Linked DNA regions of Azoarcus sp. CIB. The protein of the gene in region 1 interacts with the protein of each later gene in a pairwise test. Links are inferred from orthologs where the notes say so. Each region holds a gene or a part of one and is shown in the gene's direction. Other genes may lie near its edges.

Evidence for each region.
Region 2: the proteins of lpdA (region 1) and AzCIB_RS16035 interact in binary tests that used the Escherichia coli proteins (3 or more experiments, as listed by UniProt). The link is inferred for Azoarcus sp. CIB from one-to-one orthologs.
Region 3: the proteins of lpdA (region 1) and odhB interact in binary tests that used the Escherichia coli proteins (3 or more experiments, as listed by UniProt). The link is inferred for Azoarcus sp. CIB from one-to-one orthologs.

Annotation. Positions count from the first base shown.
Region 1 is NZ_CP011072.1:1,095,357-1,098,373, reverse strand. Bases 6-2,869 are described here. They hold lpdA (dihydrolipoyl dehydrogenase), read left to right. Parts: upstream 6-456; coding sequence 457-2,283; downstream 2,284-2,869. Other genes in these bases: AzCIB_RS04900 (GGDEF domain-containing protein), read left to right, coding at 2,775-2,869; AzCIB_RS24045 (hypothetical protein), read left to right, coding at 2,466-2,627; aceF (dihydrolipoyllysine-residue acetyltransferase), read left to right, coding at 6-444. Also shown: more of aceF, read left to right, coding at 1-5; more of AzCIB_RS04900, read left to right, coding at 2,870-3,017. UniProt on the Escherichia coli protein: Lipoamide dehydrogenase is a component of the glycine cleavage system as well as of the alpha-ketoacid dehydrogenase complexes.
Region 2 is NZ_CP011072.1:3,601,538-3,604,669, reverse strand. The notes cover bases 82-3,060. They hold AzCIB_RS16035 (UvrD-helicase domain-containing protein), read left to right. Parts: upstream 82-450; coding sequence 451-2,670; downstream 2,671-3,060. Other genes in these bases: AzCIB_RS16030 (ParA family protein), read right to left, coding at 2,721-3,060; AzCIB_RS16040 (hypothetical protein), read right to left, coding at 82-104. Outside these bases: more of AzCIB_RS16040, read right to left, coding at 1-81; more of AzCIB_RS16030, read right to left, coding at 3,061-3,132. UniProt on the Escherichia coli protein: A helicase with DNA-dependent ATPase activity. Unwinds DNA duplexes with 3'-5' polarity. Translocates on single-stranded DNA with 3'-5' polarity. Initiates unwinding more efficiently from a nicked substrate than double-stranded DNA.
Region 3 is NZ_CP011072.1:2,082,443-2,085,369, reverse strand. Bases 76-2,849 are described here. They hold odhB (2-oxoglutarate dehydrogenase complex dihydrolipoyllysine-residue succinyltransferase), read left to right. Parts: upstream 76-757; coding sequence 758-1,942; downstream 1,943-2,849. Other genes in these bases: lpdA (dihydrolipoyl dehydrogenase), read left to right, coding at 2,020-2,849; AzCIB_RS09210 (2-oxoglutarate dehydrogenase E1 component), read left to right, coding at 76-724. In the rest of the region: more of AzCIB_RS09210, read left to right, coding at 1-75; more of lpdA, read left to right, coding at 2,850-2,927. UniProt on the Escherichia coli protein: E2 component of the 2-oxoglutarate dehydrogenase (OGDH) complex which catalyzes the second step in the conversion of 2-oxoglutarate to succinyl-CoA and CO(2).

The DNA of each region.
Region 1 (3,017 bases):
GACGGCGACAACTTGGTCTACAAGAAGTACTTCAACATCGCCTTCGCGGCCGACACCCCGAACGGGCTCGTCGTGCCGGTCATCAAGAACGCCGACAAGAAGAGCGTGTTCGAGATCGCCGCGGAATCCGGCGAACTGGCGAAGAAGGCGCGCGACGGCAAGCTCGGCCCGGCCGACATGTCGGGTGCGTGCTTCACAATCTCCAGCTTGGGCGGCATCGGCGGCACCTACTTCGCGCCGATCGTCAATGCGCCCGAAGTCGCGATCCTCGGCGTCAACAAGTCGGTCATGAAACCGGTGTGGGACGGCAAAGCTTTCGTGCCGCGCCTGACGCTGCCGATGTCGCTGACGGCCGACCACCGCGTCATCGACGGCGCGCTGGCGACCCGCTTCAACGTCTATCTCGCTCAACTGCTGGCCGACTTCCGTCGGGTCATGCTGTAAGGAGGCCGCACCATGAGCCAAGTTGAAGTCAAGGTTCCGGACATCGGCGATTTCGAGTCCGTCCCGGTGATCGAGCTGTTCGTGAAGGCCGGCGACACCATCAAGGTCGACGACGCGATCTGCACGCTCGAGTCCGACAAGGCGACGATGGACGTGCCGTCGTCGGCCGCGGGTGTCGTCACCGAAGTGCTGGTGAAGGTTGGCGACAAGGTCGGTGAAGGCGCCGTGCTGATCAAGGTCGAAGCGGCCGGAGCAGGGTCCCCTCCCCTTCAAGGGGAGGGACAGGGTGGGGATGGGTCTGGCGAAGCTGCCGGCAAAACCCATCCCCCTCCCAGCCTCCCCCTTGAAGGGGGAGGGGCAAAAACCGTCGCAGCCCCGGCCGCGGCGAGCCACGCCGGCGGTGCCGACATCGAGTGCGACATGCTCGTGCTCGGCGCAGGCCCCGGCGGCTACTCCGCCGCGTTCCGCTCGGCCGACCTCGGCATGAAGACCGTCATCGTCGAGCGCTACGCGACCCTCGGCGGCGTGTGCCTGAACGTCGGCTGCATCCCGTCCAAGGCCCTGCTGCACGTCGCAGCGGTGATGGACGAGGCCGAGCACATGTCCGCCGCCGGCATTACCTTCGCCAAGCCCACCGTCGATATCGACGCGCTACGCGCCCACAAGGACAAGGTCGTCGGCAAGCTCACCGGCGGTCTTGCCGGCATGGCCAAGGTCCGCAAGGTCGACATCGTGCGCGGCTACGGCAGCTTCCTCGACCCGAACCACGTCGAAGTCGAAGTCACGACCGGCGACGCACAGGACAAGACCGGCGAGAAGAAGGTCATCAAGTTCAAGCAGTGCATCATCGCCGCCGGTTCGGCCGCGGTGCACCTGCCCTTCATCCCGCGCGACCCGCGCATCGTCGACTCCACCGGTGCGCTGGAGCTGCGCCAGGTGCCGGCGAAGATGCTCGTCATCGGCGGCGGCATCATCGGCCTCGAGATGGCGACGGTGTATTCGACGCTCGGCACCCGTGTCGATGTCGTCGAAATGCTCGACGCCCTGATGCAGGGCCCGGACCGCGACGCCGTCAAGGTGTGGGAGAAGCAGAACGCCCACCGCTTCGACAGCATCATGCTCAAGACCAAGACCGTCGCCGTCGAGGCGAAGGACGACGGCCTGTGGGTCACCTTCGAAGGCGAGAAGGCCCCGGCCGGACCGCAGCGTTACGACATGATCCTGCAGGCCGCCGGCCGCAGCCCCAACGGCAAGAAGATCGGTGCCGAGAAGGCTGGCGTCGTCGTCACGGATCGCGGCTTCATCCCGGTCGACGCGCAGATGCGCACCAACGTGCCCAACATCTTCGCGATCGGCGACGTCGTCGGCAACCCGATGCTCGCCCACAAGGCGGTGCATGAAGCCCACGTCGCGGCCGAAGTCGCCGCCGGCGAAAAGTCCGCCTTCGACGCCACAGTGATCCCGGGCGTCGCCTACACCCATCCGGAAGTGGCATGGGTCGGCTACACCGAGGAACAGGCGAAGAAGGAAGGCCGCAAGATCGAGACCGCCAAGTTCCCGTGGGCCGCTTCCGGCCGCGCGATCGCCAACGGCGCCGACTACGGCTTCACCAAACTGATCTTCGACGCCGAAACGCACCGCGTGATCGGCGGCGCGATCGTCGGCCCCTCGGCCGGCGACATGATCGGCGAAGTGTGCCTCGCCATCGAGATGGGCGCGGACGCGGTGGATATCGGCAAGACCATCCACCCGCACCCGACGCTGGGCGAAACCGTCGGCATGGCGGCGGAGGTCGCACACGGCAGCTGCACCGACGTGCCGCCGCCTCGCAAGAAGTAAGCACGGCAGGACCAAGATCAAAAGGGGCGCTTCGGCGCCCCTTTTTCATTGTTCGCGCGCCGCCCGCGTCCGGCGCGCGAACGCCGCACCGATCACTTGCAGCCAGATTCGAATACTGTATATACTTACAGCACTCGATCAACACGGCCCCGGAGAGGGCTCTTTTCCCGACGGAGACCAATATGGAACAGTGGATCAATCGACTGCTGATGGGCTGCGGCGGCGCCTCCGGCCTGATGCTCGGCACCGGCCACGTCGTCGAGGCGACGACCCTCGCGGCGGCAACGATCTTCGCGGTGTGGTTCATGCGAATGCAGGCTCGCAGCGCCGCCGACGAGCGCTGAATTCCGGGCCTGGCCTGTCGAAGCCCTCCGGCACGGTCATGCATCGGCCGGCAGAAATTTCACGCGCAAATCCCTGCCCGCATGTCCGGTATTGCGCCGATCTCCCTATAATCGGCGCTCAACTTGCCCGCGTGAAAGCTGCTGTCGATGCCCGCCCCAACTCAGCCATCGGAAATTGCCCGCGAAGTCCTGCGTCTGTTCGCGGCGCGGCGCATCTCGCCGACACCGGACAACTTTCGCGCCCTCTACTACGAGGTCGCGGGAACGCCCGACGCCGACGGCGCTTTCCCCGACAAGTTCGTGCGCGCCCTCGCGCGGCAATTGCCACGCGACACCGCCGAACGCGTGCGGATCGCCCGCCAGCTGGACCAGGCTCTGGCGGATAGCAAC
Region 2 (3,132 bases), 2.5 Mb from region 1 along the record:
GCCGCGGTCGCCTCGCGCACGGCCTGGTGCCAGAGCATCGTGGCGCGCTCGATGGTTACGCCGGCCTTGCGGGCATACCAGGGCAGTAGTTTCGGGGTTTTCATGGTCGGGTTCTCCTGATGGCCATCGTCGGCCAGTTCTTGCGTCGCGCGGATCGGCCTCTTGAGCCGGCCGTGTAGGGCGCGGTTAGTGCGATGCAGCATCGAAATTGGTTGCAATTTTCTTCGTTTCGGCGGCGCGATTCCTTGATATTTCTCAACGAATTGCTGCTCTGCACAATTCAAAAGTACGCCGATCGTTATACGTTTTCAACTGTATGTTGCATTGCCACAACGGTTTCCAGGTTCAACTGAATCGGTTTTTGGGCCTCGTCCTGGTCCGGGGGCGACGATCCGGGAAGAAACAAGGTGCCGCTCCCGGTTAGAATCGCGGCCTGAACAGGAAGCCCGCATGTCCGATCTGCTCGCCAATCTCAATCCCGAACAACTCCAAGCCGTCACCCTTCCGCCTCAGCATGCGCTGATCCTTGCCGGTGCAGGTTCGGGCAAGACCCGCGTCCTCACGACCCGCATCGCGTGGCTGGTGCAGACCGGGCAGGCCGATCCGCAAGGCGTTCTCGCGGTGACCTTCACCAACAAGGCGGCGAAGGAGCTGCTGGGCCGCCTGTCGGCGATGCTGCCGCTGTCCTTCGGCCATTCCGCACGCGGAATGTGGATCGGCACCTTTCACGGGCTGTGCAACCGCCTGCTGCGTGCGCACCACCGTGACGCCGGTTTGCCGCAGTTGTTCCAGATCCTCGATTCCGGCGACCAACTCGCCGCGATCAAGCGTCTGCTGAAGGCGCTCAACGTCGATGACGAGAAGTTTCCGCCGCGCGAACTGCAACATTTCATCAATGCCCAGAAAGAAGCCGGTCTGCGTCCGCATGCCGTCGAAGCCTGGGACGATTACACCCGACGCCGGGTGGAGCTTTTCGCGGAGTATGAGGCGCAATGCCAACGCGAGTCTGTTGTGGATTTTGCGGAGTTGCTGCTGCGCACGTACGAGTTGCTGGAGCGCAATGAACCGATCCGTCGTCACTACCAGCGTCGATTCCGTCACATCCTGGTCGACGAGTTCCAGGACACGAACCGCCTGCAGTACCGCTGGCTGAAGCTGCTCGCCGACGACGGGCGTGAAGGCGGCGCCACGTTGTTCTGCGTGGGTGACGACGATCAGTCGATCTACCGCTTCCGCGGCGCGGAAGTCGGCAACATGCGCGACTTCGAGCGCGAGTTCCGCGTCGCCAACGTGATCCGGCTGGAACAGAACTACCGCTCGCACGGCAACATCCTCGACGCGGCGAACGCGATCATCCGCCACAACACTGCCCGGCTGGGCAAGAACCTGTGGACCGAACGCGGTGCGGGCGAACCGATCCGCGTGTTCGAGGCCTATGCGGACATGGACGAGGCGCGCTGGATCGTCGAAGAGATCCAGTCGCTGGTGCGCGACGGCATGAGTCGGTCGGACGTCGCGCTGCTCTATCGTTCGAATGCGCAGTCGCGCGTGCTCGAACACCAGCTGTTTTCGGCGGGCATCGCGTATCGCGTCTATGGCGGTCTGCGCTTCTTCGAGCGTCAGGAGATCAAGCATGCGCTGGCCTACCTGCGCCTGATCGCCAATCCCGACGACGACACGGCGTTCAGCCGCGTCGTGAATTTTCCGACGCGGGGCATCGGTGCGCGTTCCCTCGAAGCGCTGCAGGACGCTGCGCGTACCTGGAACGCGAGCCTGTACTCGACGGTGCCGCACCTTTCGGGCAAGCCGGGGACGGTGCTGGCGCAGTTTGTGCGCCTTGTCGAGGATCTGCGCCGCGACACGTCACGTCTGCCGCTTCCCGAACTCGTGGACCATGTGCTTGACGCCAGCGGCCTGCGTGATTTCTATCGCAGCGAGAAGGAAGGGCAGGAGCGGCTGGAGAACCTCGACGAAGTCATCAACGCGGCGGCGAACTTCCTCGGCGAGTCGGGCGCGGATGCCGAGGCGCTCGCGCAGCCGCATGCGCTGCTGGCCGATTTTCTCGCCCACGCGTCGCTCGAGGCGGGCGAGCATCAGGCCGACGCCGGCAGCGATGCCGTGCAGTTGATGACCGTGCATTCGTCGAAGGGGCTGGAGTTCGACGTGGTCTTCCTCACGGGGCTCGAGGAAGGTTTGTTCCCGCACGAAAACAGTGCGCTCGAGAACGAGGGGCTGGAGGAGGAGCGGCGCCTGATGTATGTCGCGGTAACGCGGGCGCGCGAGCGGCTGTACCTGAGTTTTGCGCAGAGCCGCATGCTGCACGGCCAGACGCGCTACAACCTGCGCTCGCGCTTCCTCGAGGAAATTCCCGAAGGGCTGGTGAAATGGCTTTCGCCGCCCAGCCCGCGCAGCATGGGCGCGCGCAGTGGTGCGGGGATGCGCGTCGAGCCCGCGCGCTCGGGATTCGTGTCCAAGTCGGTGCAGGCGTCGCCGCGAAGCCAGGATCTGGGTGGCCTGCGGGTCGGCCAGCTGGTGACCCATGCGAAGTTCGGCCAGGGGGTGATCGTTGCGGCCGAGGGTAGTGGCGCCGATGCGCGGGTGCAGATCAATTTTGGCTCGGCCGGCATCAAGTGGCTGATGCTGGCCGTGGCGAAGCTCAGTCCCGCCTGATGTGATGGGTAGCGCCCCGCCGCGACGCGGGGCGCCGGGTCGTGCCGGGCTCAGGCCCCGTAGGTGCGCGCGAGCCGGTCGTGGAGCGCGACGTATTCCTGCGCGAGCTTGTGCTTTGGGTCGAGATGGATCATCGGGCGCGACTGCTCGTGCGACTCCTTGATCTTCACCGATGCCGAGAGGTAGGGAGCCAGCACCGGCAAGCCTTCGTCGATCAGCTCTTGTACGACCTTCTGCGGCAGGCCGGCGCGAGCCTGGAACTGGTTAACGACGATGCCTTCCACCGACAGGTCGCGGTTGTGGTCGGCCCGGATCTCCTGCACGTTCTCGAGGAGCGCATACAGCGCGCGCCGCGAGAACTCGTCGCAGTCGAAGGGGATCAGGCAGCTGTCCGCAGCAATCAGCGCGGAGCGGGTGTAGAAGTTCAGCGCGGGTGGGGTGTCGATGTAGACGACGTCGTAG
Region 3 (2,927 bases), 990 kb from region 1 along the record:
CGAAGCGAAGTGGGGCCGCCTGAGCGGCCTCGTGATGATGCTCCCGCACGGCTATGAAGGGCAGGGTCCCGAGCACTCGTCGTGCCGCCCCGAGCGCTTCATGAGTCTCGCCGCCGAGAACAACTGGCAGATCTGCGTGCCGACGACGCCCGCCCAGGTCTTCCACCTGCTGCGTCGCCAGATGCTGCGCAAGCTGCGCAAGCCGCTCATCATCGTCACGCCGAAGTCGCTGCTGCGTCACAAGGAAGCGATCTCGACGATCGACGAACTGGCCACGGGCAGTTTCCAGACCGTGATCCCCGAGGTCGAGAAGCTCGATCCGAAGAAGGTCAAGCGCGTGGTGCTGTGCCAGGGCAAGGTCTACTACGAGCTGCTCGCGCATCGTCGCGAAAACAAGATCATCGATACGGCGCTTGTCCGCATCGAACAGATCTACCCGTTCCCCACCGACGCGTTCGCTACCGCGATCAACCAGTTCCCGAATGCCAAGGAAGTCGTCTGGGTTCAGGAAGAGCCGCGCAATCAGGGTGCGTGGTACTGGTTGGCCTCGCGCCAGCACCTGGTCAACGTGCTGGGCACCAAGCGCAAACTGCTGCTCGTTAGCCGTCCCGCGTCGGCCTCGCCGGCGGTGGGCTACTACGCCAAGCACAACGCGCAGCAGAAGGCCATCATGGAAAACGCATTCGGTCCCATCCAGGACACGACGCAACAATCGCCCAACTAATAAGCAAAAGTTCGAACTTCGGGAGAAGACTACATGCTGATTGAAGTGAAAGTTCCGCAACTGTCGGAATCGGTTTCGGAAGCCACGCTGGTTTCCTGGCACAAGAAGGAAGGCGACGCGGTGTCGCGCGATGAGAACCTGATCGACATCGAGACGGACAAGGTGGTCCTCGAGACCCCGGCTCCGGCCGATGGCGTGCTCGTCAGGATCGTCAAGGCGAACGGCGAAAATGTGACGTCGGGCGAACTGATCGCCCAGATCGACACCGAAGCCAAGGCGGCCGCCGGTGCGGCGGCTCCTGCTGCTGCCCCGACGGCGGCCGCTGCGGCACCGTCAGCCGCTGCGGCGGCTTCGGCCAGCCCGGCTGCGCGCAAAATTCTCGAAGAGAAGGGCATCCCGAGCTCCGACGTCGCGGGTTCCGGCCGCGGCGGGCGCGTGACGAAGGAAGATGCGGTTGCGGCTCAGCCGCGCGCTGCAGTTCCGGCCGCTGCGCCCGCCTCGCTCGCCCTGACCGGCGATCGTCCGGAAGAGCGCGTGCCGATGACCCGCCTGCGCCAGCGCATCGCCGAACGCCTGCTCCAGTCGAAGAACGAAAACGCGATCCTGACGACGTTCAACGAAGTGAACATGGCTCCGGTCATGGCGCTGCGCAAGCAGTACGGCGACAAGTTCGAGAAGGCGCACGGCGTGCGTCTCGGCTTCATGGGCTTCTTCGTCAAGGCTGCGGTTGCTGCCCTGAAGAAGTTCCCCGTCCTGAATGCGTCGGTTGACGGCACGGACATCATCTACCACGGCTACATCGACATCGGTATCGCGGTCGGTTCGCCGCGCGGCCTCGTCGTGCCCATCCTGCGTGATGCTGATCAGATGTCGATCGCCGACATCGAGAAGAAGATCGCCGAGTTCGGCCAGAAGGCGAAGGACGGCAAGCTGTCGCTCGAGGAGCTCTCCGGCGGCACGTTCTCCATTTCCAACGGCGGCGTGTTCGGTTCGATGCTGTCGACGCCGATCATCAACCCGCCGCAGTCGGCCATCCTTGGCATCCATGCGACCAAGGACCGTCCGGTGGTCGAAAACGGCCAGATTGTCATCCGTCCGATCAACTACCTGGCCATGTCGTACGACCACCGCATCATCGACGGTCGTGAAGCTGTGCTCGGCCTCGTGACGATGAAGGAAGCGCTGGAAGATCCTGCCCGCCTGATCCTCGACGTGTAATCGACATAGTGCGTGGTGCCCCGTCGGACCGGTGCGTCCGGCGTGGCACCACGCTTTTCCTTTTTCCGGAGTGAATGATGGCTGACAAGCAATTCGACGTACTCGTCATCGGCGGCGGGCCGGGCGGGTATGTGGCGGCGATTCGTGCCGCACAACTGGGTTTCAAGACGGCGTGCGCCGAGTCAAATCCGTACGCCGATCCGAAGGGCGAGCCGCGTCTTGGCGGTACCTGCCTGAACGTCGGGTGCATCCCTTCCAAGGCGTTGCTACACACCTCGCACCTGTTCGAAGAGGCGGAACACGCTTTCGAAGGCCAGGGCATCAAGGTGAGCGGTGGCGTGAGTATCGACGTGCTGACGATGATCGGCCGCAAGAACAAGGTCGTGGACCAACTCACCCAAGGCATCAAGGGCCTGTTCAAGAAGAACAAGGTGACCTTCCTGGCCGGGCACGGCAGCTTCGAAAGCGCCGGTGCGGGCGGTTACGTGGTCAAGGTCGGCAACGAGACGGTCGAGGCCAAGCACATCATCATCGCGACGGGCTCCAAGCCCCGACATCTGCCCGGCATTCCGGTCGATAACAAGATCGTTTGCGACAACGTCGGTGCGCTCGACTTCGATGCAGTGCCGAAGAAGCTGGGCGTCATCGGCGCCGGCGTGATCGGCCTGGAGATGGGTTCGGTGTGGCGTCGCCTGGGCGCGGAAGTCACCGTGCTCGAAGCGCTGCCGGACTTCATGGGCTTCGCCGACGTGGATGTGGCCAAGGAAGCGCTGAAAGTCTTCGCGAAGCAGGGGCTCCAGATCCAGACCGGCGTGACCATCGGCGACACGAAGGTCACCAAGAAGGGCGTGTCGATCGCCTACACCGACAAGGACGGCAAGGAAGCGAAGCTGGATTGCGATCGCCTGATCGTGTCCGTTGGCCGCGTTCCGAATACCGATGGTCTGAACGCTGCTGCAGTCGGTTTGAACGTGAATGAACGCGG